Regions from separate parts of the Hydrogenophaga sp. OTU3427 genome, predicted to be linked through region 1. Evidence: riboswitches for the same ligand, from Rfam matches in the RefSeq annotation. Region 1 holds a riboswitch; the other holds the start of a gene.

Region 1 (14,678 bases):
TGACCACCGAGGCGGGCTTCAAGGGGTATGAACTGCAGTGGCCGATGTTCGCGATCACGCTCTACGCCGGCCTGACCATGGTGACCAACGTGCCCTTCTACAGCTTCAAGGACCTGAGCCTGAAGAAGAGCGTGCCCTTCGCCGCCATCGTGCTGGTGGCGCTGGGCATCGCCGTCATCAACATCCACCCGCCCACCGTGCTGTTCGGCCTGTTCGTGCTGTATGGCCTGTCGGGGTATGCGGTCTATGGCTGGCGCAAGGCCAAGGGCCGTCCAGCCAGTGTGGTGAGCACCTCGACCGACGAGCCCGATGAGCGCGGTCTGCACGACTGATCGCGTGCGCCGGGCCGCCAGGCCGCCAGGCCATTGCTTTGTGTTATATTGATTGCATGAATTTTGTCGCACGCGCTCTACTGCTACTGTCCCCCACGGGCAGGTGATTTCGAGCGCGCACGCATTTCAGAATCCACGGCCCGTCTGCACCAGCAACGGGCCGTTTTTCTTTGGTGTTGCTGGTCTATCTTCGAGAGACCACCATGTTGAAGCAAGCTGCCAGCAAATACCAAGCCTTCCGTCCCGTGGGGCTCACCGACCGTACCTGGCCGGACACCGTCCTGCGCCAGGCGCCGATCTGGTTGAGCACCGATCTGCGCGACGGCAACCAGGCCCTGATCGAGCCCATGGACGCCGATCGCAAGCTGCGCATGTTCGACCTGCTGCTGCGCATCGGTTTCAAGGAGATCGAGGTCGGATTCCCGGCCGCTTCGCAGACCGACTTCGATTTCGTGCGCAAGCTGATCGACGAAGAGCGGATTCCGCAGGACGTGACCATACAGGTCATGACCCCGGCACGCGCCGAGCTGATCGAGCGCACCATCGAATCGCTGGCGGGGGCGCGCCGCGCCATCGTCCATGTCTACAACGCGGTGGCGCCGGTGTGGCGGCGCGTGGTGTTCGGCCTGGACGTGCCCCAGGTGATGCAGCTGGTCGATGAGCACGTCCGTCTCGTGCGCCGGCTGACCGACGCCCATCCGGAAACCGAATGGGTGCTGCAGTATTCCCCCGAGACCTTCTCGCTGGCCGAACTGGAGGTGTCCCTGCAGGCCTGCGAAACCGCCATCGCCGCCTGGGGCGAAGGGCGCCCCATCATCCTGAACCTGCCCACCACGGTCGAGAACGCCACCCCCAACGTGTTCGCCGATCAGGTCGAGTGGATGGTGCGGCGCTTCCGCGATCGCCCTGAGATCGTGGTCTCGGTCCACCCCCACAACGACCGGGGCACGGGCGTGGCCTCGGCCGAGCTGGCCTTGCAGGCCGGTGCCCAGCGGGTCGAGGGATGCCTCTTCGGCAACGGCGAGCGCACGGGCAACCTCGACCTCGTCAACGTGGCCCTCAACCTCTACACCCAGGGCGTCGACCCCGGGCTCGATTTCTCGGACATCGACGAGGTCCGCCGCACGGTCGAGCATTGCAACCAGCTGCCGGTGCATCCGCGGCACCCCTACGTGGGTGAGCTGGTCTACACCTCGTTTTCCGGCTCGCACCAGGACGCGATCAAGAAGGCCTTCGCCCAGCGCCGCGAGGGCGACATCTGGGCCATTCCCTACCTGCCCATCGACCCCAAGGACCTGGGCCGCAGCTACGAGGCGGTGATCCGTGTCAACAGCCAGTCGGGCAAGGGTGGCATCGCCTACCTGCTGGAGAACGAATACGGGCTGGACCTGCCGCGCCGCCTGCAGATCGAGTTCAGTCAGGCGGTGCAGCGGGTCATGGACGAGGAGGGCCGGGAGCTGACTGCGGCCGACCTGTGGCGCCTGTTCGACGCCGAATACGGCGTCACCCGCACCGCGGCGCCGCGCTACCACCTGCAGGCCCCCGACGGCCATGCGGGTAGACACGTGCGCCTGGCGGGCGAGTGTGTGGTGAATGGCGATGTGGTGGCATTTGCCGGACAGGGTGATGGCCCCATCGAAGCCTTTGTCAGCGCGATCGCCGACGCCTGTGGCGTGCCGGTGCGCGTGCTCGACTTCCACGAACATGCCATTGGCGCGGGCGCCGACGCGCAGGCCATGGCCTACCTTGAACTCCGGGTCGGCGATGCGCAGACGGTCTTTGGCGTCGGGCGCGACACCGACAGCCTGGCCGCGTCGCTCAAGGCCATCCTGTCCGGCCTGCAACGCGCGACAATGGATGGTTCGCGCAGTCCGGTCACCTTCGATGGGGTGCCTGTTGGCGCCTGAGGCCACCCACATTCCCGTATTCACACATTCACAGGAGATACCCCATGTCTGACAAACTGATCATTTTCGACACGACCTTGCGTGACGGTGAACAATCGCCTGGCGCTTCGATGACCAAGGACGAGAAGCTGCGCATCGCACGCCAGCTGGAGCGCCTGAAAGTCGACGTGATCGAAGCCGGCTTTGCCGCCAGTTCCAACGGTGACTTCGATTGTGTGCAGGCGATTGCCAACACCATCAAGGACTCCACCGTGTGTTCGCTGGCCCGCGCCAACGACCGCGACATCGCCCGCGCTGCCGAGGCGCTCAAGGGCGCGCAGCGTGCCCGCATCCACACCTTCATCGCCACCAGCCCGCTCCACATGGAGAAGAAGCTGCGCATGACACCCGACGAGGTGTTCGAGCAGGCCAAGCAATCGGTGCGTTTCGCGCGCAACCTGTGCGCCGACATCGAGTTCAGCCCCGAGGACGGCTACCGCAGCGACGAGGACTTTTTGTGCCGCGTGCTGGAGGCGGTCATCGCGGAGGGCGCCACCACCATCAACGTGCCCGACACCGTGGGCTACGCGGTGCCCGAGCTGTACGGCCACTTCATCAAGTCCCTGCGCGAGCGCATCCCCAACTCGGACAAGGCGATCTGGAGCGTGCACTGCCACAATGACCTTGGCATGGCGGTGGCCAACTCGCTGGCCGGCGTCAAGATCGGTGGCGCGCGCCAGGTGGAGTGCACCATCAACGGCCTGGGTGAGCGCGCCGGCAACTGCTCGCTCGAAGAAATCGTGATGGCGGTCAAGACGCGCCGCGACTACTTCGGCCTGGACCTGGGCATCGATGCCACACAGATCGTGCCGGCCAGCCGCATGGTCAGCCAGACCACCGGCTTCGTGGTGCAGCCCAACAAGGCGGTGGTGGGGGCCAACGCCTTCGCTCACGCCAGCGGCATCCACCAGGACGGCGTGCTCAAGGCCCGCGACACCTACGAAATCATGCGTGCCGAGGACGTGGGCTGGGCCGCCAACAAGATCGTGCTGGGCAAGCTCAGCGGGCGCAACGCCTTCAAGCAGCGCCTGCAGGAGCTGGGCATCGAGATGGAATCGGAGAGCGAGATCAACACCGCCTTCGCCGCCTTCAAGGAACTGGCCGACCGCAAGAGCGAGATCTTCGACGAGGACATCCTGGCGCTGTGCAGCGACGAGAGCGTGACCACCGAAAAGGAACAGTACGGTCTGGTCTCGCTGTCGCAGCGCAGCGAAACCGGCGAGCGTCCCCACGCCCGGGTGGTGTTCACCGTGGACGGCAAGGAGATGCTGGGCGAGTGCGACGGCAACGGTCCGGTGGATGCCTCGCTCAAGGCGATCGAGTCCCACGTCCAGAGCGGTGCCGAACTGGTGCTGTACTCGGTCAACGCCATCACCAGCGGCTCGACCGAGAGCCAGGGCGAGGTGACCGTGCGCCTGCAGCATGGCGGCCGGGTGGTCAATGGGGTGGGCGCGGACCCCGACATCGTGGTGGCATCGGCCAAGGCCTACCTGAGCGCGCTCAACAAGCTGCACAGCAAGGCCGACCGCGTGGCCGCACAAGGCTGATGGCATCTTTTTGGTGCATGTTACATCTCTGGCGGTGCAGTCTTAAGGCTGTTTTTTAAAAAGTAAACGCAAGCAATTGATATTGCTTGCGTTTTTTTTCATGCGTATACTACGTAACAGAATAGTTCACTTTTGAGAGGTCCCGCATGATGCAAACCGCACGATTGGCAATGAAATTTCTGGGCGGACTGGGCCTGGCGGTGGCATTGTCGATGGCGGGTGGCGCCCATGCGCAGACCCAGAAAAAGTCGCACAAGTCGGCGACGGTCAAGAAGGTGGCGGCCCCGAAGCCTGCGACACGCAAGGTGGCGGCCCAGAAGCCGCGCAAGCAGGTGGCGTCGGCGGTGGACGGCGGCAGGCCCTCGATGGGTGAGAAACTCGGTCTGCGGGGCAGCGATGCGGCTCTCGACCTGAACTCCAGCGTGGCGCTGGTGGTGGACCAGCAGACGCACGAAGTGCTGCTGCGCAAGAACGAGAACGCGGTCCTGCCCATCGCCTCCCTGACCAAACTCATGACCGGCCTGCTGGTGGTGGACGCCAAGCTGCCCATGGACGAGCCGATCACCATCACCGAAGCCGATGTGGACACCCTCAAGGGCAGCCGTTCGCGCCTGGCGGTGGGCACCACGCTGAGCCGTGGTGAACTGATGCACCTGGCCCTCATGTCCAGCGAAAACCGTGCGGCCCACGCCCTGGGCCGCACCTTTCCCGGTGGCCTGTCCACCTTCGTCACGCTCATGAACGCCAAGGCGGGCGAGCTGGGCATGAACGACACCCGCTACGTCGAGCCCACCGGCCTGTCGAGCGACAACCGCTCCAGCGCCAAGGACCTCGCCATCCTGGCGAGCGCCGCCTACGAGCGCCCGATGCTGCGCGACCTCTCCACTTCGCCCAGCCACCAGGTCGAACTGGGCCACCGCACGGTGCAGTTCAACAACAGCAACCGCCTGGTGCACAACCCCGATTGGGCCATCGGCCTGCAAAAGACGGGGTACATCTCTGAGGCCGGTCGTTGCCTGGTGATGCAGGCCAGCGTGGCTGGCCGCCAGGTCATCATGGTGTTCCTGGACGCCGCCGGCAAGGCCGCCCGCCTGGGCGATGCCGAGCGTGTGCGCCGCTGGGTCGAGCACCGCACCCAGGCACTGGCGCAGTTTGCGCCCGCGGCCACACACTGATTCGCACAGGCAAGCGCCACCTTTCGAGGCGACAAAGCGGCCGCAGCGCGATGTTTCGCGCCGGCCGCTTTGTGCTGTGCTTCAGAGTTTTTGGTTGAGGTTGCCCAGTGCCGTGGAGATCTGCGCCACGGTGGCCTTGAGCTTGGGCAGCCAGCCTTCGTCCAGCCGGTCCGCCGGGGCCGAAATCGACAGACCGGCCACCAGCTTGTTCTGGTCGTCGTAGATGCCGGCGGCCATGCAGCGCACGCCCAGTTCCAGTTCTTCGTTGTCGCGGGCCACGCCCAGTTGCCGGCATTGCGACAGTTCGCGCTCCAGCGCTGGCAGCTGCGTCAGGCTGTTGCGGGTGTTGCCCTGCAGCCCGGTGCGGGTCGCGTAGGCGCGCACCCGCTGCGGGTCGTCGGCGGCCAGGAACAGCTTGCCTACCGAGGTCAGGTGCAGCGGTGCGCGGCCACCGATGGCGCGCACCACCTGCATGCCCGAACGCTCGCTGTAGGCGCGCTCCACGTAGACGATCTCGTCGCCCTGGCGCACGCTCAGGTTGACCGGTTGCTGGATCAGCTTGTGCAGCTCGCGCATGGGGCCCAGGGCGGTGTCGCGCACGCTCAGGCGCGCCTTCACGAGGTTGCCGAGCTCCAGCAGGCGCATGCCCAGGCGGTAGGCGCCGGCCTCGGGGCGGTCGACAAAGCGGCCGATGGTGAGGTCGTTGAGGATGCGGTGGGCGGTGGACGGGTGCAGCCCGGTCTTCTCGCTGATCTCCTTGAGGGAGATGGCTTCTTCGCGCGAGGCCAGGACTTCCAGCAGATTGAACATGCGCTCAATCACCTGAACGCTGGGGTGGCTGGGGAGGTTGTCGGAGCGTTTGGTCATGGCTGATAGCAGTCTCGTTATTTTACGAGATGAAATCTCATTCCGGGAACACCGGGGCACACCCAGCCGAGGGGGGACGGATCAGCCCGGCGTCTGCCACTTCCCGTTGCGCAGGATTTCGTGCGGCTGGAAGCCGGCCTTGTAACGCATCTTGCGGCTTTGCTCGATCCAGTAGCCGAGGTAGACGTGGGGCAGGCCCAGAGCGCGCGCCTGGGCGATCTGCCACAACACGTTGTAGGTGCCGTAGCTGCTCTGGGGTTCGGGCTCGAAGAAGGTGTAGACGGCCGAGATGCCGTCGCCCAGCACGTCCACGATGGAGACCATCTTGAGCCGGGCCGGCTGGCCGTCGGCGGCCGGCTCGAAGAATTCGACCAGGCGCGAATTGACCCGGCTTTGCAGCAGGAACTGGGTGTACTGGTCGATGCTGTCGTGGTCCATGCCGCCGCCTGCGTGGCGGTGGTTCTGGTAGCGCAGGTAGAGCTGGTAGTGCTCGGGCACAAAACACAGCTTGAGCACACGCGTCTGCAGGTTGCCATGCCGCGCCTGGGCGCGGCGCTGGCTGCGGCTGGGCACGAAATCCGCCGCCTTCACGCGCAGCGGCTCGCAGGCCGAGCAGCCGTCGCAATACGGCCGGTAGGTGAACATGCCACTGCGGCGAAAACCGCGCGCCACCAGATCGGAGTAGGCGTCGTTGTGGATCAGGTGGCTGGGGGTGGCCACCTGCGAACGCGCCTGCCGCCCTTCCAGGTAGCTGCAGGGGTAGGGCGCCGTCGCATAGAACTGCAGCGCCTGCAGGGGAAGCTCTTTTGGGTGCGTCACGTGGCGTGTGCGTGAAAGAGATGGTCCCAGTATACGGAGTCGAAGCGCCAGACCGGTGGTGGCAGCGCAACGGCCATGCGCATCGATTGGACAAATCGCTCGCGTGGCATTTCGCGCGCGCCAAGCGAGCCCAGGTGGGCCGTGTTTTGCTGGCAGTCGATGCTGCGCAGGCCGTGAGCGCGGCAAAAGGCCACCAGGGCGGCCAGCGCGATCTTGGAGGCGTTGCTGCGCAGGCTGAACATGGATTCGCCAAACACCGCCTGACCGATGCCCACGCAGTACAGACCACCGGCCAGTACGCCGTCCCACCAGGTTTCCACGCTGTGGGCCACGCCCAGGCGGTGCAGCTCGGTGTAGGCGTCCACCATCTCCGGCAGGATCCAGGTGCCGTGTTGCCCGGGGCGCGCGGCGCCGGCGCAGTGCCCGATGACGGCTGTGAAATCGTGGTCGAAACGCAGTTCGATGCGACCGCTGCGCAGCCCGGCCCGGAGCTGTTTGCGCAAGGAGTCGTGCAGGCGGAAATCGGCCACCTGCAGCACCATGCGCGGGTCGGGGCTCCACCACAGGATGGGCTGGCCTTCGCTGAACCAGGGAAAGATGCCGTGGGCGTAGGCCCGGCGCAGCGTGGGCGCATCCAGGGCGCCGCCGGCCGCCAGCAGGCCGGGGGCCGGTGCATCGGCGGCCCAGGCGGTGTCCACCGGCGGAAAGTCCTGGCCGGGTTCCAGCCAGGGCAGGGCGGGGGCACGGCGCGTCATGTGGGGCTCACGCGGTGGTCTTGGGGCTGAAGTCGCACACCGCGGCCACCGCACATCGGTGGCACAGCGGCTTGCGCGCCTGGCACACGTAGCGCCCATGCAGGATCAGCCAGTGGTGGGCATCCACCAGGTAGGCGGGGGGGATGCGCTGGAGCAACTGCTGCTCCACCGCCAGCGGCGTCTTGCCCGGCGCCAGGCCGGTGCGGTTGCCGACGCGGAAGATGTGGGTGTCCACCGCCATGGTCGGCTCGCCAAAGGCGACGTTGAGCACCACGTTGGCGGTCTTGCGGCCCACGCCGGGCAGGGCTTCCAGGGCCTCGCGCGTGCGAGGTACCTGACCGCCATGCCGGTCCACCAGGATGCGGCAGGTCTGCATCAGGTGCCTGGCCTTGCTGCGGTACAGGCCGATGGTCTTGATGTGGGCCTCCAGGCCTTCGAGCCCCAGGTCCAGGATTTTTTGAGGGGTGTTGGCGACCGGGAACAGGCGGCGCGTGGCCTTGTTCACGCCCACATCGGTGGCCTGGGCCGAGAGCAGCACGGCGGCCAGCAGCTCGAACACGCTGGTGTACTCCAGCTCGGTCACCGGCATGGGGTTGGCCGCCTGCAGGGTGGCGAAGAAACGCTCGATGGCGGTCTTGTTCATGGTGGTGTTCGCGTCAGTCCAGCTTGGCGCCCGATTGCTTGACGGCGGTGGCCCAGCGCGGCATTTCCTGGGCCAGGAATCGGGCGAAGTCGTCCGCGCCCAGGAAGGCCGGGTCGGCCCCCTGGCTGATCATGCGGTTGCGCAGCTCGGCCTGACCCATCACCTCCTTGAAAGCGTCGCTGAGGCGGTTGACCACGTCCTTGGGTGTGCCCGCGGGTGCCAGAAAGCCATAGAAGCCCACGACCTCGAAGTTCTTCAGGCCACTTTCAATGGCCGTGGGGATGTCGGGCAAGGCGGGGTTGCGCTCGCGGCTGGTCACGGCCAGGGCCCGCACCTTGCCCTGCTTGTGGTAGTTGGCCGCCTGCGGGATGGACTCGGCCATGAACTGCACCTGGCCGGCCATCAGGTCGGTGAAGGCGGGTGCGCTGCCCCGGTAGGGGATGTGGACCATGAACAGGCCGGTCTGCGACTTGAACATCTCCGGCACCAGGTGGCTGATACCGCCGTTGCCGGCCGAGCCGTAGTTGACCTGGCCCGGCCGGGCGCGGCTGTAGGCGATGAACTCCTGGAGCGTGCTGACCGGCAGTTTGGGGTTGACCAGCAGGGCCAGCGGCTGCATGGCCGTGCGGGCGATGGGCGTGAAGTCGCGCAGCGTGCCATAGGGCAGCTTGCTGTAGAGCGCCGGATTGATCACCATTACCCCAGTGTTGGCCAGCATCAGGGTGTGGCCGTCGGGGGTGGCCTTCATGACCTCCTGCGCGCCCACGGTGCCACCGGCGCCGGCCTTGTAATCGATGACCACCGGCTGGCCCAGCACGGCCTGCAGCTTGTCCGACAGCAGGCGCGCGTGCTGGTCCAGCGGGCCGCCAGCCGGGAAGCCCACCACGATCTTGATGGGGCGTTCCGGGAAGGCGGCCTGGGCCAGGCCGCTGGCGGCCAGGGCGTAGGCCGCGAGCGCGAGGCGCAGGGGGCGGGGTGTGCGTGTCATCGTGTCTCCGGTGTGGGTGGGGCATGTCCGGCTGGATGATAAACACGCCACACCACAAGGCTTTGTGCCGCGCGGCGGCGGGCCGCGCGCGCGCGCGGGACAATCCTCCACATGAAGACACTGCAGGACATCTCGCTTTCCATGCTGGACCTCGTGGCCGTGCGCGAGGGCGGCAGCGTGCGCCAGGCACTGGACATTGCGCTGCGCACGGCGCAACACGCCGAACGCCTCGGCTTCACGCGCTACTGGCTGGCCGAGCACCACAACATGGTGGGCATCGCGAGTTCGGCCACCGCCGTGCTGGTGGGGCACATCGCCGCCGGCACCGAACGAATCCGGGTCGGCTCGGGCGGCATCATGTTGCCCAACCACGCGCCGCTGGTGGTGGCAGAGGCTTTCGGCACCCTGGCCGAGCTCCACCCCGGCCGCATCGACCTCGGCCTGGGCCGCGCACCCGGCACCGACGGCCCCACCATGCGCGCGCTGCGGCGCGACCGCGTCGAGAGCGAAGACGATTTCCCGCGCGACGTGGCCGAACTGCAGCGCCTGCTGGCCCCGGCCGAGCCAGGTCAGCGCCTGGTGGCCATGCCCGGCGCCGGCACCAACGTGCCGATCTGGCTGCTGGGTTCCAGCCTGTTTTCGGCCCAACTCGCAGCCGAGCGTGGCCTGCCCTATGCCTTTGCGTCGCACTTCGCCCCACGCCTGCTGCTGCAGGCGTTGAACGTCTACCGCAGCCATTTCCGGCCGTCGGCCACGCTGGCCCAACCGCACGTGGTGGTGGGGGTGCCCGTGATCGCGGCGCCCAGCGATGACGAGGCCGACTTCCTGGCCAGCAGCACCTACCAGCGTGTGCTGGGCATCCTCACCGGCGACCGCCGGCGCCTGCAGCCGCCGGTGGCGGGTTTTTATGCCGGTCTGCCGCCGCAGGCGCGGGCCGCCATCGACGACTTCCTGGCCGCCGCCGCCATCGGTGGCCCGGACACCGTGCGGGCGCGCCTGAGTCACCTGGCCGAACTGACCCAGGCCGACGAGTTCATGCTGGTCAGCGACGTGTTCGATCCGGCGCTGCGCCTGCGTTCGCTCGACATCGTTGCCCAGGTGATGCGCGAGCCAGCCGCCGCCCACTGAGGTTTCAGACCAAGACCGCGGGCCGGCGCCCGTTTACAATCCGGACACACGCTGCTGCAGCGTGTTTCGCTAGGGGTGTTGTCGGCCGACAGGCCGGCGACTGAGAAAGTCCCTTTGAACCTGATTGAGGTAATCCTCGCGCAGGGAAGCAAACGCAGACGCCGGGCACCGCGCCCGTGGACACCGCTCCAGCGCCTCGTCAGCCGACCTGCCATCACGCGACCACAGACGCCATGGCACACATCCGATTCCGCCCCCGTATCACTTCCCGTCATCTGGCGCTGACGCCGGTGGCCGCCGTGTGTGCGGCCTTGCTCGCGCCGGCCGCCCAGGCCCAGACCGCGGAGCCCACACAGACGCTGGCACCGGTCACCGTCAGCGAAGGCAACGCCGCCCGCAGCGCCGACGTGGCAGGCCTGGGCGACGCGCCGCTGGCGCGCACGCCCATCAGCGCCACCGTCATCGAGGCTGCGCAGATCGAGTCCAGCGGCGCGCGCAGCGTGCGCGACCTCTACAAGCTCGACGCCTCGGTGTCCGACTCGTACAACGCGGTTGGCTACTGGGACTACGCCACCGTGCGCGGTTTTGTGCTCGACCCCAAGTACAACTTCCGCCGCGAAGGCCTGCCCATCAGCGCCGAAACCGTGATCGGCCTGGAGAACAAGGAGCGGGTGGAAGTGTTCAAGGGCACCAGTGGCATACAGGCCGGCACCAGCGCGCCGGGCGGGCTGATCAACTACGTGGTCAAGCGCCCGACCGAAAAAGACCTGCGCAGCCTGCGCACCGAAGTCACCAGCGAAGGCGGCGTGCTGGCCCATGTCGATCTGGGCGGCCGGTTTGGCGCGTCGCGCGAGTTCGGCTACCGCTTCAACCTGGCCGGTGAGCGCATCGGCAGCCATGCCGACAACGCCGACGGCCGCCGCCACCTGCTGGCCCTGGCCATGGACTGGCGCATCAGCCGCGACAGCCTGCTGGAGGTGGAGTTCGAACACAGCCGCCGCAGCCAGCCGGGCGTGCCCGGCCTGAGCCTGCTGGGCAACCAGCTGCCGGCCGCCAACCCCTTCATCAACATCAACAACCAGCCCTGGAGCCAGGACGGTGTGATGCGCAACTTCAGCGGCAGCGTGCGCTTCGAGCAGGCGCTGGCCACCGGCTGGAGCTGGACCGCCCAGTTGGCCACCCAGCGCCTGCGCGCCGACGACCGCCTGGCCTATCCCTACGGCTGCTACGACGCCGCCAGCGGCGACTACTACGCCGACCGTTACTGCCCCAATGGCGATTACGACCTCTACGATTTCCGCAGCGACAACGAGCGCCGCACCACCAGCGCCGCGCAACTGGCCATCAAGGGCGAGCTCAAGGCCGCCGGCCTGACCCACCGCCTGCGCTTTGGCCTGCAGGCCAACCGCCACACCGACCTGGGCCAGCCGCAGGCCGACAACAACGCAGCCGTGGGCACGGGCAACATCTACACCCAGCCCACGCTGCCGGCCGACCCGAGCTACTTCGACCCCTACACCAACCTGCGCGAGCGCAGCACCGAGCTGTTCGCCTACGACGCCATCGAATGGGCGCCCGGCGTACAGACCTGGCTGGGCCTGCGCCACACCCGCCTGTCGCGCAACAGCGTGCGCAGCGACGGCTCGCGCGCCACCGACTACCAGCGCAGCGCGACCACGCCCTGGCTGGCCGGCAGCTGGCAGCTCAACCCCGCCGACATGCTCTACGCCAGCTGGGGCCAGGGCCTCGAATCGGAAGTGGCGCCGGGCCGCAGCCGCTACACCAACGCCGGCCAGCCGCTGCCCGCGCTCAACAGCCGCCAGTGGGAGTTCGGCTTCAAACACGACGACGGCCGCGTGCGCTGGAACGCCAGCTTCTTCGACATCACCCGCCCGCTGTTTGGCGATCTGGGAAGCTGCGACATCGAGGCATCCTGCACCCGCCAGCGCGACGGCGATGCCCGCCACCGCGGCATCGAGCTGGGCGCCGGCACCCGCGTGGGCGCCTGGAGCCTCAACGCCAGCGCCACGGCCCTGCAGGCGCGCCGCCGTGGCAGCGGCATAGACCCGAGCCTGAACGGCCAGACGCCCACCAACGTGCCCGAGTGGATCCTGCGCGCCTCGGTCGGCTACCGCATCGCGGCGCTGCCCGGCCTGACCGCGCTGGCCAGCCTGTCGCACGAAGGCCCGCGCCATGTGCTGCCCGACGGCTCGGTGCGCCTGCCGTCGTGGACGCAGGTGGACGCCGCGCTGCGCTACGAGACCCGTCTGGGCAACCAGCCCACCACCTGGACGCTGGGCGTGGACAACCTGTTCAACCGCCGCTACTTCAAGGAAGCGCCGTACCAGTACAGCCACGTCTACCTGTTCCCTGCGGCGCCGCGCATCGTCCGCCTGACGCTGCAAACCCAGTTTTGAAAAAGTTGGACCCCCTAGCGAAAACCTCAAAAATCACGCTATAATTTGAGGCTTGTTCCCCGATAGCTCAGTCGGTAGAGCGCCGGACTGTTAATCCGTAGGTCCCTGGTTCGAGCCCAGGTCGGGGAGCCAAAAACTCGAACGAATCAAGCACTTATCGCGCAAGCGGTAGGTGCTTTTTTCTTGGGTGGTTGACCTTCCTGCGCGTGACCGCATCGCCAATCTCAGACGCCCCAGACCACGGGCTTGTGTGCATCCTGTGCCAAGCGCAGCATCTGCAGAAATGGCGCGAGCCGCTGCGTGAGTCCCACGCTGGGCTCCATTGGTTCGCCGTCCTCGTCTTCGGTGTCCTGCGGCGGCACGGTCAGGGCGCGGTCGGCCATCGCCGCCGCTTCCAGCGCGGCGATGGCTTGCGGCAGCTGCTCGGCGGTGATGATGCCTTGTCGGGTTGCGTCCTTGCCCAGCAGCCGCAGCACGGTCTGTCCATCGGCCTGCAGCATGGTCAGATCGGCCGTGGCTTGCGATTTGAATCGGTACAACATGGGGCCTCCTGGTGGTGGTGATGGGCATGCCTGTTCAGGCCGGATGTCGGTCCTCGATGGCGGGCACGAAGTCGATGAAGCCACGCTCCACCGAGGTGGACACCAGCCGCACACGCACGGGCTGGCCGACCTTGAAGCCGGACACCGGGCCCGTCAGGCGCCCTTCGGCCGGCGGTTCGAAGATGCGGACCCAGACCCCCTTGTCGCCGCTGCCGGTCACCAGGCCGTCGAACAGCTGGCCAATGCGCGCGTGCAGCAGCAAGGCCGCTTCGGATTTGCGCATCTGGCGCTCGACCTTTTGTGCCGCGTCTTCCTGCGCCGTGCAATGGGCAGCCAGTTCGTCGAGTTCCACGTGGGAGTAGGGCGGCTTGCCTCCCGACAGGGCCGCCTTCAGCAGGCGCAGGGTGATCAGGTCGGGATAGCGGCGGTTGGGCGCCGTGGAATGCATGTAGGCCAACACCGCCAGGCCAAAGTGCCCGATGGCCGGACCGCCGGGGCGCTCCACCACGTACTCGCCGGAACCCATGAGCTTGACGATCACCAGCGACAGATCGGGAAAGCGCAAGGGGTCTTCCCGGTGTTGCCGGGCCAGGAAGGCTTCCAGCGCCTTGCCGTCGGGCTCGGTGGGCAGGTCCACGCCATAGCCCTTCACCACCTCGACGATGCGCTGCCAGCGCTCCGGTGAGCGCACCACGCGGCGCAGGGCGGCGGCGCCGCGGTCGGCCAGGAAGCGCGCGGTGCAGCCGTTGGTGGCGATCATCAGTTCCTCGATCAGCTGACGCGCCCGGTTCTGGGGCTGCTGCTGGATGGTGGCAATGCGCTGGCCCACAAACTGCGCACGGGGCTGGAAGGTTTCGAAATCCAGTGAGCCCTGGGCGCGGCGCAACACGCGCAGCTTCTGGGCCACCTCGTCCTGGGTGCGCAGTTGTTGCGACAGGCCGGGCACGCGCTGGGCGGCCGCGGGCAGGTCGGCCTCGCCTTCGATCCAGGCGGATATGGCGTCGTAGGCCAACTGCGCGTGGTTGCGCACCCGGGCCCGGTAGATCGACGAGCCGAGCAGCACGCCGTCTTGCGAGAAGTCCATTTGCGTCACCATGGCCAGCCGGTCCTGGTCGGGGTTGAGCGAGGTGAGGTCGGTGCACAGGCGCTCGGGCAGCATGGGAAAAATGCGTGCCGAGGTGTAGACGGAGGTGGTGTTCAGCCGCGCGTGCAGGTCCACGGGCGAGCCCTTGTGCACCAGGGCGTCAACGTCCGCCACGGCCACCAGGATGCGCACGCCGTGGTGGGGCAGCGGCTCGCACAAGGTCAGCTGGTCGAGGTCGCGCGAGTCGTCGTTGTCGATCGAGCACCAGGGCAGCGAGGTCAGGTCGCGCACCGCGCTGCTGTTGTCGGTGGCGGGGCCGCGCAAGGCCGCCACCTGTTGTTGCACGGCGTGCGGGAACTCGGGTTCCAGCCCGCGGCTGAACATGGCCCAGGCCGCGATCGTGGCCAGTGTGGAGCGTTGATCGTTGAGCGCGTG
Region 2 (14,678 bases), on a different contig from region 1:
CAACCCGCCCAAGATCATGGCCGGCGAAGGCGGTCAGCCCAGTGGCATCCTGGGCGATGTGCTGCGCGAGATGGCGCAGGCCGAGGGCTGGACCCTCGAACCCGTGGCCTGCGAGTGGGAGGCCTGCCTGGCCGGCCTCAACAACGGCCGCATCGACCTGATGCCCGACGTCGCCCGCACCGATGCCCGCCTGCGCCTGTTCGACTTCCACCAGGTGCCGGCGCTGCACAGCTGGTCGCAGCTGTACCGCCGGGAAGGCGTGATCGCCGAGTCCATGCTGGACCTGCAGGGCAAACGGCTGGCGGTACTGGAAGGCTCCAGCCAGCAAGAGTACCTGCAGACCCTCCTGGCCGGCTTCGGACTCAACACCCGTTTTGTCACGGCCCCCAGTTTCGACGCCGCCTTTGGCCTGGTGGCGGCGGGCCAGGCCGACGTGGTGGCCAGCAACCACCACTTCGGCGACCTCGCCGCGCAACGCTTCAAGCTGCACGACACCCCACTGATCTTCCAACCATCGCGCCTGTTCTACGCCACCGGCAAGGGCCTCAACCCGGAGCTGCTGGCGGCCATCGACCGCCGCCTCGGTCCCTGGCAGGCCGACCCAGCGTCAACCTATTTCCAGATCCTCAAGCACTGGGGGGCGCCGCTCAATGGCTCGCGCATCCCGGCGGTGCTCTGGTGGAGCCTGGGCGCGGTGGCCGCGGCGCTGCTGCTGGCGTTGGCCTTCGTGGCCCTGCTCAAGCGCGAGGTCGGGCGGCGCACCCGTGAACTGCGCGCCAGCGAGGACAAGCTGGCCACCATCCTCAACAGCGTGGATGCCTACATCTACATCAAGGACACCGAGCTGCGCTACCTGTACGCCAACCGCCAGGTGTGCGAACTGTTCGGCCAGGCGCTGCCGGACGTGGTGGGCAAGGGCGACAGCGCCTTTTTCGACGCGACCACCACGCTGCAGCTTCGCGCGGTCGACCAGCAGGTGCTCGACAGCGGGGACCGCCTGGTCGAGGAGGAAACCAACCGCACCCACGAAGGCGAGGTGCGCACCTACCTGTCGGTGAAGATGCCGCTGCGCAACACCGAAGGCCACATCTACGCGCTGTGTGGCATCTCCACCGACATCACCGACCAGCGCCAGTTCGCCCAGGAAATCCACCAGCTCGCCTACTACGACCCGCTGACCCACCTGGCCAACCGGCGCCAGATGATCGAGCGGCTGCAGCAGTTGCTGGACGACGCCACCACCGGCCACCACCAGCACGCGCTGCTGCTGGTCAACATCGACAACTTCAAGCACCTCAACGACCTGCACGGCCACCGCGTGGGCGACCTCCTGCTGCAGCAGGTCGCGCAGCGCCTCAACGCCTGCGCCCGCGCCGGCGATCTGGTGGCGCGGCTGGGCAGCGACGAGTTCGCCATCCTCATGAGCGGGCTGGGCACCCAGCCCGCGGTGGCCACGCGCCAGGTCGAGCAGGCCGCCACCAAGCTGCTGCAGACCGTGGGCGAGATCCCGTTCGAGCTGGGCAGCCTGAGCCACCGCGTCTCGGCCAGCATCGGCGTGGCCATGCTCAACCAACCTCAGACCACGGTGGACGCGGTGCTCAAGCACGCCGACATGGCCCTGGCCCAGGCCAAGTCCGGCGGCCGCAACGGCGTGCGCTTCTTCCGCTCCGACATGGAGGTGGTGGCGGCGGCCCGCGCCGCGCTGGAAGCCGACCTGCGCGATGGCATGGCCAAGGGCCAGTTTCTGCTGCACTACCAGCCCCAGGTGGACGAGCGTGGCCAGATGTTCGGCGTCGAGGCCCTGGTGCGCTGGCAGCACCCCACGCGCGGGCTGGTGCCTCCGGGCAGCTTCATCGGCCTGGCCGAGGTCTCGGGCCTGATCGAACCGCTGGGCCTGTGGATACTGCGCACCGCCTGCCAGCAGCTCCATGTCTGGAGCAGCGTGTCCGGGCGCGAGCACCTTTGCGTGGCGGTCAACATCAGCGCGCGCCAGCTGCACCATCCGGATTTCGTGCGCCAGGTCACCGACATCCTGCAGGAAACCGGTGCCCGCCCCGACCGCCTGGAGCTGGAGCTGACCGAGAGCCAGCTGGTGGAGGACATGAGCGGCGCCACCGCCAAGATGCAGGCCCTCAAGGCCCTCGGCGTGCGTCTGTCGCTCGACGACTTCGGCACCGGCTACTCGTCGCTCAACTACCTCAAGCGCCTGCCGCTGCACCAGCTCAAGATCGACCAGAGCTTCGTGCGCGACCTGCTGCTGGATGCCAACGACCTGTCCATCGTCAAGGCGGTGGTCGACATGGGCCGCAACCTCAACCTGTCGGTCCTGGCCGAAGGGGTGGAGACCACGGCCCAGCGCGACATGCTGCTGCAGGCGGGCTGCCACCTGTTCCAGGGTTACCTCTTCGGCCGTCCGGTCCCGGTGGAGCAGCTGCCCGCCCCCTGATTTCAACCCACTTGCCGCACGGAAACCCCATGAGCACCGCCCTGATTCTTGTCGCCTTGCTGGTGGCCATCGTCGCGATCTATCTGTGGAAGCGGCCATCGGCGCCACCAGCCCCCGCCCCGCGGGACCACGGCGCGCCGCCCGCTCCCCCGGCGGCGCGCGCGGCGGCGCAGCAGCGCATCGTCGACAACCCGCTGGCGCCGCAGCCGCTCGCGGCGACCAGCCCACCTGTGGTGCCCGAACGGCCCTTGCCCACGCTGCTGGCGGATTTCCAACTGACCTCGGCCGACACCCTGCCGCCCGCGCAGCGGGAGGCACTGCAAGCCGAGCTGCGCCGCATCCCGCGTCCGCCGCGTTCGCTGCACCGGCTGATCTCGCCCGAGTTCATCGCGTCCGCCTCGTCCAGCGAGATGAGCGAGCTGGTGCTGGGCGAGCCGGTGATCGCCGCCAAGGTGCTGTCGACCGTGAACTCGCCGCTCTACGGCCTGCAGAAGACCGTCACGAGCATCGGCCAGGCGATCACCTTTCTGGGCATGAACACGGTGCGTGGCATCAGCCTGCAGTACATGCTGGACGAGTCCTTCAAGGCCGACAACGCCGACACCCGGCGCGCGTTCGAACAGCTCTGGACGGCCAGCGCCCTGGCCAGCGAACTGTGCACCCGGCTGGCCAAGCAGTTGCCGCTGTCCGAGGCCGGTGCCCTGGTGACCCAGGTCGTGCTGTCCTTTGTGGGCCACATGGCGGTGGCCGCGCTGGCGCAAGGCCGGGGGCGCCCAGAGATGACCGACCTGTCGCTGGACCTGCCCCAGCGCTACCGGGCGCAGCAGGCCACCCTGGGGCTGTGCGCGCCCGAAATCGGACGCCTGTTGATGCGGGAGTGGGAGCTGCCGTCCAGCATCGTCGAGGGCGTGGGCCAGATCGAACAGGTGCTGATGGCGCCGGTATCGCAGGCCCGGGACGCCGCCGAAGCCCCCCGTCAGGCCGTGGCCTACCTCTGCGCCCGCCTCGGCGAGCGCATGGCCTGCGGCGGACTCGACACGCTGGCCGGCATCGACCTGGCGCAGGACGAGCGCGCCGAGCTGCACCACCTGCAGGGCTACCTGCGCTCACCCCGGCTGGCCACGCTGGGCAGCCTGCTGACCACGCCGGACAACGTCGCCAGCGTGTCGGCCTTCCTGGCCTCGCGCACGCAGGCGACCTGAGCCGCGTTCAGGCCACGGCGCGCAGGTCGGCCTCGGCGTCTGACAACAACACCGCGCCATACCCACGCGCCCGGGGCACCGCGCCGGCCACGCCCATGCGCACCGGGCCCAGCGAGGCCACGGCCGCGGCCACACGGTGGCCGGCCGCCAGCGCACCTTCGTAAGGCGTGTCGGGCAACAGCACCGCCACCCGCTGCGGCCCCAGGCAGGCCACCAGGTCGGTGGTGCGTTTCATCTCGGCGGCCACGGCATGGGTCACGTCACGCAGCAAGTCGGCCTCGTTGTTGGTGGACGCGTCGCCCCAGTCGAGCAGCAGCAGCGACAGCGGTGACTCGTTGCGGAAACCGCGCGCGGCCTCCTCCTCCAGCCGGTTCTCGAACAGGCGCGGGTTGGCGGCCTTGAGGTCTTCGTCGTAGTGGCCCTGGCGGGCCAGCTGCTCCTGCAGGGCCTGGGCGCTCGCGGCCACGGCATCGGCCGCGGCCAGCGCGGCGTCGCGTGCCCGCGCATGCGACGACAACTCCATGTAGAGGCGCCCCACCAGGTTGAGCAGGGCGCGCTGGCCTTGTTCGGACACGCCGGGCTCGTCCTCGTAGGCATCGCCCGCGGCCCGCCCGGCCTGCACCTGACGCAGCTGGCGGACCATGGACGGATCCACGCCCAGGACGTGCAGGCCGATCCACGACACCAGGAAACCCATCAGCCGCCCGTGCAGGTCGATCTGGGTCTCGCGACCGTTCCACATCTCGCGCAGGTTGATGATGAACTGTTCGTGCTGGCGCCGGTGCTTGACCTGGTGGCGCTCGTCGATGCCGGCTTCGCGCATCAGCGTCTCTTCGGCGGTGAACTGCGCCCGCGCGTAGTTCATGAGCCGGTCAAAGGCGCGGCGCAACGCGGCGTCGCGGTCCTCGTGGCCGACACCGGCATGGAACAGGGTGTCGTGCAAGCGGTTGAAGACATCGATCAGCGCGCGGTGCTGCTCGTCGAGTTCGGGCAGGCCGGTGCTGAAGTGGTGGTCCCAGACGAACAATTGCATGGCGGGCGGTCTCCTCGTGGCGGGGCCACGCGGCAGGCGCTGCGCGGCGGTCACTGCGCATAATACGCGCCCCTGCCGACGCCTCGGACGCTCAGGCCAGGGCCGCGATCCACTGCGTGGCGCCGCGCAGCTTGACCGCCAGGTCCTTGGCCAGGTTTTCCAGCAGCAGGATCTTGGCCTGCGGCGCCTGCTGCGCCAGGCGCTCCAGGTCGTTCACCCGCAGCACCCGGCAGCGCACGTCGTTGTCGGCCACCACCGAGGCGGTGCGTTGCGTCTGGCCCAGCAGGGTCATCTCGCCAAACTCCATGCCCGGCCCCAGCGACGAGATGCGCTGGTGTCCGCCGTCGTCCAGCGGCACCAGGATGCTGACGCGGCCGGTCTCGATGAAGAAAATGCGGCCATCGCCGGCCTCGCCGGCCTTGAGGATGGAGTCGCCGGCGGTGTAGCTTTCGGTGCTCATGTGGGTGTCCATGAGACGCAGCAAGTCGTCGCTGAAGCCCCGCAGCAGCGGCGACTCGGCCAGCGGCACCGCCAGCTCCTCGGTCGCGCCCAGGCCTTGCAACAGGCGGTTTTCACACCATTCCACCGCCAGGTCGTTGTCCTCGAAGACCAGGAAACCGCGGTCCAGGTTGCGCGCCGCCTTGGCCAGCGGCTGCAGGATGGCGGCGCGCCGGTGCACCCGCGAGCACACCACCGGCTTGCCATCGGCCGCCAGCGCGCGACGGACCTCGTGCAGCATCTGCGCCGCGCTCTCGGCCAGGCCCGAGACCTGGTTCATGTCGAGGATGAAGCAGTCGGTGTCGCCGGCCATGCCCAGCATGCAGCGGATGACGTATTCGACGCCATCGACCCCCAGCATGCCGTGCAACGACAGGTACTTGATGCGGTGGGCATGGTCGATCAGGTGCTGGCGCGCCGGCCCCGCCGGCTTGCGGCGCGAGGACGCATCGGCCCCGGTGTAGACCCGGCCCAGAGCCTGGCGCGGGTCGCGCGCCTGCTGAAACATGTGCAGGCCAAAATCGCGCGACAGGTGGCGGCAGGCCTCGATGCCACGCACGCTGTTGCCCTTGGCGTCCAGGCGCGGCGAGAAGATGGCGATGCCGAAGCGCCCCGGCACCACGGCGATCACGCCCCCGCCGACCCCGCTCTTGGCCGGCATGCCCACCTCGTAAAGCCAGCTGCCGGCGAAGTCGTACATGCCGCAGGTGGCCATGACGCTGAGCACCTGGCCCACGTGTTCGGTCGGCAGCGCGCGCCGCCCCGTCAGGGGGTGCACGCCGCCGTTGGCGAGGGTGGCGGCCATGTAGGCCAGATCGCGGCAGCTCACCTGGATCGCGCACTGGCGGAAGTAGTTTTCCAGCGAGTCCATGGGCTCGCCTTCGACGATGCCGAAGTTCTTGAGCATCCAGGCGATGGCACGGTTGCGGTGGCCGGTGGCGCTCTCGGAACGGTAGACCGACTCATCGACCGTGACGGGGTGGCCGACGAAGGTCGCGATCGAGGACTCGATGCGCTCCCACTGCGCCTCGGTGGTGCGCCCGGCCACCAGACTGGTGGTGGCGATCGCACCAGCATTGATCATGGGGTTGAGCGGCGCACCAGTTCGGGGATGCAGGCTGATGGAATTGAAGGCGTCGCCGCTGGGCTCCACCCCCACCTTCTCGGCCATGTTCTCCTGCCCGCGGTCGGCCAGCGCCATGCCGTAGACAAAGGGCTTGGAGATGGACTGGATGGTGAACAGCTGGTCGGCATCCCCCACGGTGTAGGCCACGCCGTCCATGGTGACGATGCTGATGCCCAGCCAGGCCGGGTCGGCCTTGGTCAGTTCCGGGATGTAGCTCGCCAGCTCGCCGCTGGTGACATCGCTCAGGCGGGCATGCAAGGCCTGCAGGTAGTGGTCGATGGGGGACAACATGGCACTCCGGACAGGTGACGAGGACACAGGGGCCGCGATCGGCTGCCGTGTCCTTCGCAAGTCGCGTACCCGCTCAGAGACTGGGCGTGGGCAGGTCCGGCACGGCGCGGCGGGCCTGCGTGCCGGCCGCCGCCAGCGCGGCGGCCAGGGGTGGCACCGCGCTGGCGGGGTCGCTGCCCAGCGCGCGCACCACACACACGCCGCTGGCGCCGGCCTGTGCGGCTTGTGTCACCTGCCCGGCCGCCAGGATGCCGCCGATGGCCACCACCGGGCAGCCCGCCCGGGCGGACCACCAGGCCAGGTTGTCCAGGCCCTGCGGTCGCCAGGGCATGGCCTTGGTCAGCGTGGGCCAGACCGGGCCACAGGCCAGGTAGTCGGGCGCCAGGGCGCGGGCCCGCGCCAGTTCCCACAGGCTGTGCGAACTCACGCCCAAGCGCAGGCCGCTGGCGCGCAGCGCGGCGCGTCCGTCCTCGCCCAGGGCCAGCAGGTCCTCCTGCCCCAGGTGCACGCCGGGCGCGCCCAGGCGGTGGGCCAGGGCCCAGTGGTCGTTGACGTAAAGGCGTGCGCCCACCCGCGCGCACGCGGCCACCGCCTCGGCGATCGCCTGCGCGAGCGCCTGCCGCCAGGCCGGCGTGGGCACCTCGGGCGTCTTGATGCGCAACTGCAGCGTGCGCACGCCGGCCGCCAGGGCGGCCCGCAGCTGCGCGCTGCTGTCGGCGATGGCGTACAGGCCCAGCGGCTGGGCTTCGGGCCGGGCCGACGTGCCGTGGAACACGGGCTCGACCCCCCAGGACAGCAGCGGCACCTCGGTGTGCGCCGCAAAACCCGGCGCCGCCCGCACCGGCCCCGCGCCCTGCCCGGCCGCCCGCCCCAGGCGCAGCGCGTGTTCGGTGGCCATCTTGGCCAGCACCAGCGCGTCGGCCGCCACAAAGCCGCGTGCCAGTGCGGCGGCGGCGGCCGTGGCGAAAGTGCAGCCGGTGCCGTGCTGGTGAGGCGTGTCGACGCGGCCGCCCGACAGCCAGCCGCTGGCGTGGGGCGTGGCCATCCAGTCGATCGCGCGCTGCCCGTCGAGCGGGTGGTCGCCGCCGGTGATGCACACCGCCTGCGTGCCCAGGGCCTGCAAGGCCTGCGCCTGGGCCGGCACATCCAGGCCGGACGCCGCCGGACCCAGCAGGCGCGTGGCCTCGCGGCGGTTGGGCGTGACGAGGGTGGCGCGCGGCAGCAAGCATTCGCGGTAGGCGTCCAGCACGGCGGCGTCGGCAAAGGGCGCGCCGGTGCTGGCGCCCAGCACCGGGTCCACCACCAGGGTCAGCGGCGCCCGCTCGCGCAGGCGGTCCACCCAGCGCGCCACGCAGCGCACCTGGTCCACGCCACCGAGCAGGCCGGTCTTGAGGGCCAGCGGTGGCATGTCCGATGCCAGGGCGGCAAACTGCGCGTCCAGCAAGTCCACCGGCAGGGCCTCAACGCGTGTGACGGCCAGCGAGTTCTGCGCCGTCACCGCCGCCACCACCGGGCACAGGTGCACACCCAGGGCATCGGCGGCGCGCTGGTCCGCGCTGAGGCCGGCGCCACCGCCGCTGTCGGTACCGGCCACGCTCCAGATCACGGGGGGTTGTTGCATCACGCCCCCAGCAGGAAAGGATCACCGGCCACCGGCGTGCTGGGCACGGCGCAGTCCTGGCGCGCCATCACGCCGCTGCGCCGCGCCTGGCGGCCGGCGCGCACGGCATCGCGGAAGGCACCGGCCATGCCCACGGGGTCGCCCGCGTGGGCCACGGCGGAGTTGAGCAGCACGGCGTCAAAGCCCATCTCCAGCGCCTGTGCCGCGTGCGAGGGCGCGCCCAGCCCGGCGTCGATGATGAGCACGGTGTCGGGCAGGCGCTCACGCAGGGTGCGCAGGGCGGTGGGGTTGATCAGGCCCTGGCCGGAACCGATGGGCGCGCCCCAGGGCATGAGCAGGGGGCAGCCGGCGTCGAGCAGGCGGCGCGCGCTGACGAGGTCGTCGGTGCAGTAGGGAAAGACCACAAAGCCGTCGGCCACCAGCTGGCGCGCGGCCACCAGCAGCTCGAAGGGATCGGGCTGCAGCGTGTGTTCGTCGCCCACCACCTCCAGCTTGACCCAGGGGGTGCCGAACAGCTCGCGCGCCATGTGGGCCAGGGTGATGGCCTCGCGCGCGCTGCGGCAGCCGGCGGTGTTGGGCAGCAGGCGCGCACCGCGCTCGGCCAGCACCGGGCGCAGCAGTTCGACAAAGCCGTTGTCGCCGCCGGCCGCGAGCTGGCGGCGCAGGCCCACGGTGACGATCTGCGTGCCCGAGGCGCGCACGGCGTCGCACAGCACCCGTGGCGAGGGATAGCCGGCGGTGCCGAGCAGGAAGCGGCTCTGGAGCACGGTGTCCTGGACGCGCCAGGTGTCGTTGTGGATGTCGTTGTTGACGTCGTCGGTGTGATTCGGGGTATCGGTCATGGTCAGCCTCCTACGATGGCCTGGAACAGCAGCACGGCATCGCCCGCGCGCAATGCCTGATCGCGGGCCGGGCGTGGCACGAAGACGCCGTTGACGGCGGTGGCCACGGCCTCGGGTGTGTGGCCCAGGGCCGCCACGAGGTCGGCCAGGGTGGTGTCGGGCGCGACCGCGTGCGGCCGGCCATCGAGTTGGATGGACAGGGTGTCGTTCATGGGCAGAGTTCTCCGAGGCCGGCCTCGCGCAGGGCCTGCTCCACCAGCGCGGGCGCCAGCAGCCAGCCGTGGCGGAACAGGCCGTTGATGCGCAGCCGCCGGCCGTGGTGCTCGATGCGGGGTGCGTGGTCGGCGTAGGCCGGGCGCAGGTTCACGTCCAGCCGCAGGATGCGGGCCTCGGCCAGCGCCGGCACCACGCTGTGGGCGGCGGCCATCAGTTCGACCGCGCTCTTGAGCGACACCGGCGAGCGGTCCTCGCTTTCGATCTCGCTGGCGCCCAGCACCACCACGTCGTCCGGGCGCGGCACCAGGTAGACGCGGTGGCGCGGGTGCAGCAGGCGCAGCGGGCGGCGCAGGCCCACGCCGGGCGCGTGCAGCCACACGGTTTCGCCGCGCACGCCACGCACCGGCGCCTGGGGCCGGGCGCCGCAGCCACGCACATCGAGAACGTGCTCGAAGGCCATGGCCTCGCCGGCCTGGTCCACCAGCACGCCCTGCTCGTGGACCTCGGCGATGTGGCGGCCCCAGTGCCAGCCCACGCCGGGTGCGCCGTCCACCAGGGCCAGCAGCGTGGCGACCGGGTCGATCTGGCCCTCGCCCGGCAGGTGCCAGGCGTGGGCGGGGCCGTGCACCGCCGGCTCCAGAGCCCTCAGGGCCGCCGCGTCCAGCGGCTGGGGTGCATCCTGGCCATCGGGCGCGCGCCAGGCGGGCGAGCGCCGGGCTTGGGCCAGGCGATCCAGCACGCGCTGGGCGGCGCCCAGGTCCTGCCGGTGCGCGAGCAGCAGGCTGCCCTGTTCGCGCAGCATGGGCGTCCGTGGCAGGGCCGCGGTGATGGCGCGCCACAAGCCGATGGAGCGCCAACCCAGCGCGGCCAGCGCGGGCTCGGCGTTGTCGAGTTCGGCCAGCGGGCTGAGCATGCCGGCGGCCGAGAAGCCGGCGCACTGGGCGTCGCCAGCGGGTGTCGGCCCGTCGGCGTGGAAACGCGGCCCGGGCCCGGCGGCGGGATCGAACACCTCGACACGGTGCCCCAGGGCGTGCAGGCGCCAGGCCAGCAGCCGGCCGAGCAGGCCGGCGCCGGCGATACCGATGTGCGCCATGGCTCAGGCCGGGCGGATGGGCACGTAGAGCTGCGCGCCGCCGGCGCGGAACTCGGCCGACTTGGCGGCCATGCCACGCGCGGCCTCGTCGTCCACGGCACCCTGTCCGCCCTGCGCGGCGGCGAACTCGCGCACGTCCTGGCTGATCTTCATGGAGCAGAACTTGGGGCCACACATGGAGCAGAAGTGGGCCTCCTTGCTCGAATCCTTGGGCAGGGTCTCGTCGTGGAAATCGCGTGCGGTGTCGGGGTCCAGGCCGAGGTTGAACTGGTCCTGCCAGCGGAATTCGAAGCGCGCCTTGCTCAGCGCTTCGTCGCGTGCGCTGGCGCCGGGGAAGCCCTTGGCCACGTCGGCTGCGTGGGCCGCGATCTTGTAGGCGATCAGGCCCTGCTTGACGTCGTCGCGGTCGGGCAGACCCAGGTGTTCCTTGGGTGTCACGTAGCACAGCATGGCCGTGCCCATCCAACCGATCATGGCCGCGCCGATGGCGCTGGCGATGTGGTCGTAGCCTGGCGCCACATCGATGGTCAGCGGGCCCAGGGTGTAGAACGGCGCCTCGTGGCAGTGCTTCAACTGCTCGTCCATGTTGGCCTGGATCAGGTGCATGGGCACGTGGCCCGGGCCTTCGATCATGGTCTGCACGTCGTGCTTCCAGGCCACCTGGGTCAGCTCGCCCAGTGTGCGCAGCTCGGCGAACTGGGCCTCGTCGTTGGCGTCGGCACCGCTGCCGGGGCGCAGGCCGTCCCCGAGCGAGAAGCTCACGTCGTAGGCCTTCATGATCTCGCAGATCTCCTCGAAATGGGTGTAGAGGAAACTTTCCCGGTGGTGGGCGATGCACCACTTGGCCATGATGGAGCCGCCGCGCGAGACGATGCCGGTGCGCCGGTTGGCCGTGAGGTGGATGAAGGGCAGGCGCAGGCCGGCGTGGATGGTGAAGTAGTCCACGCCCTGCTCGGCCTGTTCGATCAGGGTGTCGCGGTAGATGGCCCAGGTGAGGTCCTCGGCCACGCCGCCCACCTTCTCCAGCGCCTGGTAGATGGGCACGGTGCCGATGGGCACGGGCGAGTTGCGCACGATCCAGTCGCGGGTGGTGTGGATGTGTTTGCCGGTGGACAGGTCCATCACGTTGTCGGCGCCCCAGCGGATGGCCCAGACGAGTTTTTCGACCTCCTCCTCGATGCTGGAGGTGACGGCGGAGTTGCCGATGTTGGCGTTGACCTTGACGCGGAAGTTGCGCCCGATGGCCATGGGCTCCAGCTCGGTGTGGTTGATGTTGGCCGGGATGATGGCGCGGCCGCGCGCCACCTCGTCGCGCACGAACTCGGGCGTGATCAGCGCCGGGATCTGCGCGCCCATGGGGTTGCCACGCAGGCGCTGCTGGCGGGCGGCGTCGCCTTCGTATTCGCGCATCCATTCGCGCCGGCCGTTTTCGCGCAGGGCCACGAACTCCATCTCGGGCGTGACGATGCCACGGCGGGCGTAGTGCATCTGTGTGACGTTGGCGCCGGCCTTCGCGCGCCGTGGCGTGCGCTGCAGCGCGGCGGCCTCGGCGCGCAGTTGCGCCATGGCGTCGCCGTCGCGCTCGGCGTGGCGGGCGCCGTCGTCCAGCAGCTGGCGCAGTCGGCCTTCGTAGGACTCGGTGTCGCCGCGCTCCCGCACCCAGGCGCCGCGCAGGTCGGGCAGGCCACGGCGCACGTCGATGTCGGCCGAGGGATCGGTGTAGGGCCCGGAGGTGTCGTAGAGCGAGACCACCTCGCCGTTGGTCAGCGCCACGTCGCGCACGGGCACGCGCAGGTCGGGCCGGCTGCCGGTGAGGGCGGATTTGGTGGAAGCGGGAAAGGGCGCGCGGCTGAGCGAGAGCAGGCGGGCAAAACGGTCGACGGCGAGGTCGGCAGGACGGTCGGGGGCATTCATGTGGGGCACTCCATTGGGTTCAAGGAATGCTCCGCAATCGTCCCCGGCCGGGCACGTGCGCACGCACGTCACCGTTCAGAAACTGCAGCTCTTCTTACGCCGGTACTAACCGGATCAAGTTCGCGGTTCTGGCGATCGTGGTTCGCCATCTCAGCACGCCATTACGTGCACCCCGGAGCGAGACGGATCATAGCGTGTGTTGTGTCCAGACAAAAAAACACCCCGCGCGGCACCGGGCCGCCGGGGGGTATTTTCGCCAGAGGGCGGGCGTTTTCAGATCAGCGGCACGCCGGTCTTGCTCTGGATGAACTCGCGCGTCACGCCCTCGGCCAGTTCCACCAGCTTCAGGCCTTCGGGGGTCACGTCCATCACACCGAGGTCGGTGATGATGCGGTCGACCACGCCCACGCCGGTCAGCGGCAGGGTGCACTCGGGCAGGATCTTCATGTCCTCGCTGCCATCCTTTTTCTTGGCCACGTGCTCCATCAGCACGATCACGCGCTTGACACCGGCCACCAGGTCCATGGCGCCGCCCATGCCCTTGATCATCTTGCCGGGGATCATCCAGTTGGCCAGGTCGCCGCGGGCGTTGACCTGCATGGCGCCCAGGATGGACAGGTTGATCTTGCCACCTCGGATCATGGCGAAGGACTGGTCCGAGCCGAAGATGGACGAGCCCTTGATGGTGGTCACGGTCTGCTTGCCGGCGTTGATCAGGTCGGCGTCGACCTCGTCTTCGTACGGGAAGGGGCCGATGCCCAGCATGCCGTTCTCGCTTTGCAGCCAGACCTCGATGTGGTCGGGCACGTGGTTGGCCACCAGCGTGGGGATGCCGATGCCGAGATTGACGTAGAAGCCGTCTTGCAGTTCGCTGGCCGCGCGGGCGGCCATCTGGTCTTGGGTCCAGGGCATGGTGGTCTCCTTATTTGCGGTCGCGGGTGGTGCGCTTTTCGATGCGCTTCTCGGGCGTGGCATTGAGCACGATGCGGTGCACGTAGATGCCGGGCAGGTGGATGTCGTCGGGCGCCAACTCGCCGGTGGCGACGATGCGCTCGACCTCGACGATGCAGATCTTGCCGGCGGTGGCCGCAGCCGGGTTGAAGTTGCGCGCCGTCATGTTGAAGCGCAGGTTGCCAGAGCGGTCGGCCACGTCGGCCTTGATCAGCGACACATCGGGCACCAGCGAGCGCTCCATCACATAGGTCTCGCCGTCGAACTCGCGCAGTTCCTTGCCTTCGGCCACCAGGGTGCCCACACCGGTCTTGGTGAAGAAGGCCGGGATGCCGGCGCCACCGGCGCGCAGCTTCTCGGCCAGCGTGCCCTGGGGCGTGAATTCGAGCTCCAGTTCACCTGACAGGTACTGGCGCTCGAACTCCTTGTTCTCGCCCACGTAGCTGGAGATCATCTTCTTGATCTGGCGCGTCTGCAGCAGCTTGCCCAGGCCGAAGTCGTCGATGCCGGCGTTGTTGGAAATCGCGGTCAGGTTCTGCACGCCGCTGTCGCGCAGCGCGTCGATCAGCGCCTCGGGGATGCCACACAGGCCAAAGCCGCCCACGGCCAGCAGCTGGCCATCGGCCACCACGCCTTTGAGCGCTTCGGCCGCGCTGGGGTAAATCTTGTTCATGCCACCTGTCTCCAGTCAGAAAAATGAAGGGGGAATTTCGCGAACCGTTACGATACTACGTATTCACATACGTAGTATTTCGTAATGTCCAACCCGGGTACCGCCCATGCCTCCAGCGGCATCGACTACCAGCTCGCCTTCGATCTCGCGCCGGTCGGCCTGGTGCTGTCGCGCCACCGCACCATGGTGGACTGCAACCGCGCGGTGTGCGAAATGTTCGGCGCCAGCCGCGAGCAGCTGGTGGGCCAGAGCTTTCAGATTCTCTACCCCAGCGCCGACGAATACCAGCGCACCGGCGAACGCATCGCGCCCATCATGAACGCCAAGGGCCACTACGCCGACGACCGGCTCATGAAGCGCCTCGACGGACCGCTCAAGGGCGAGACCTTCTGGTGCCACGTGACCGGTCGCTCGCTGGACCGCCACGACCCGCACGCCGCCGGCATCTGGAGCTTCGAGGACCTGAGCGCGCGGCGCACCGTCAAGGCCGACCTGACCGCCCGCGAGCGCGAGGTGGCCGCGCTGGTGATGCAGGGCATGACGGCCAAAGAGATCGGCAAGGTCCTGGCCATCAGCCACCGCACGGTGGAGATCTACCGCGCGCGGCTGATGCGCAAGTACCGCGCCAGCGGTACCGCCGACCTGGTGCAGCGCCTGCTCAGCGGCGGCTGAGCCTGTTCCATGTCTTTTTGGCGTCGCGCAAGTGCTTTTTCGGGATGGGCTGCCAGGCGCAAAACGCAGGCGGGCCGGTGGCCCGCCGAGGCTTTGCAAC

The links. A riboswitch is a leader RNA that binds a small molecule or an ion and turns the genes downstream of it on or off. The one in region 1 is predicted to bind thiamine pyrophosphate.
Region 2: another riboswitch for thiamine pyrophosphate. It lies ahead of thiC (phosphomethylpyrimidine synthase ThiC); the one in region 1 lies ahead of AAHB17_RS06870 (TonB-dependent siderophore receptor).

The regions. Positions count from the first base shown of each region.
Region 1 is NZ_JASATI010000008.1:19,780-34,457, reverse strand. Features, by position in the region: gene pssA (CDP-diacylglycerol--serine O-phosphatidyltransferase) at 1-332, shown strand, start outside; gene leuA (2-isopropylmalate synthase) at 536-2,239, shown strand; gene AAHB17_RS06910 (2-isopropylmalate synthase) at 2,284-3,825, shown strand; gene AAHB17_RS06905 (serine hydrolase) at 3,996-5,000, shown strand; gene AAHB17_RS06900 (IclR family transcriptional regulator) at 5,082-5,867, opposite strand; gene AAHB17_RS06895 (arginyltransferase) at 5,949-6,686, opposite strand; gene aat (leucyl/phenylalanyl-tRNA--protein transferase) at 6,683-7,441, opposite strand; gene nth (endonuclease III) at 7,449-8,084, opposite strand; gene AAHB17_RS06880 (Bug family tripartite tricarboxylate transporter substrate binding protein) at 8,098-9,072, opposite strand; gene AAHB17_RS06875 (LLM class flavin-dependent oxidoreductase) at 9,184-10,200, shown strand; TPP riboswitch at 10,262-10,364, shown strand; gene AAHB17_RS06870 (TonB-dependent siderophore receptor) at 10,434-12,617, shown strand; tRNA gene AAHB17_RS06865 (tRNA-Asn) at 12,674-12,749, shown strand; gene AAHB17_RS06860 (DUF1840 domain-containing protein) at 12,842-13,159, opposite strand; gene AAHB17_RS06855 (RNB domain-containing ribonuclease) at 13,194-14,678, opposite strand, start outside.
Region 2 is NZ_JASATI010000028.1:48,307-62,984, forward strand. Features, by position in the region: gene AAHB17_RS16170 (EAL domain-containing protein) at 1-2,446, shown strand, start outside; gene AAHB17_RS16175 (HDOD domain-containing protein) at 2,476-3,648, shown strand; gene AAHB17_RS16180 (hemerythrin domain-containing protein) at 3,656-4,681, opposite strand; gene glsA (glutaminase A) at 4,773-6,596, opposite strand; gene thiD (bifunctional hydroxymethylpyrimidine kinase/phosphomethylpyrimidine kinase) at 6,670-8,217, opposite strand; gene AAHB17_RS16195 (thiazole synthase) at 8,217-9,059, opposite strand; gene thiS (sulfur carrier protein ThiS) at 9,062-9,271, opposite strand; gene AAHB17_RS16205 (FAD-dependent oxidoreductase) at 9,268-10,368, opposite strand; gene thiC (phosphomethylpyrimidine synthase ThiC) at 10,372-12,282, opposite strand; TPP riboswitch at 12,357-12,467, opposite strand; gene AAHB17_RS16215 (3-oxoacid CoA-transferase subunit B) at 12,556-13,194, opposite strand; gene AAHB17_RS16220 (CoA transferase subunit A) at 13,205-13,906, opposite strand; gene AAHB17_RS16225 (PAS and helix-turn-helix domain-containing protein) at 13,991-14,578, shown strand.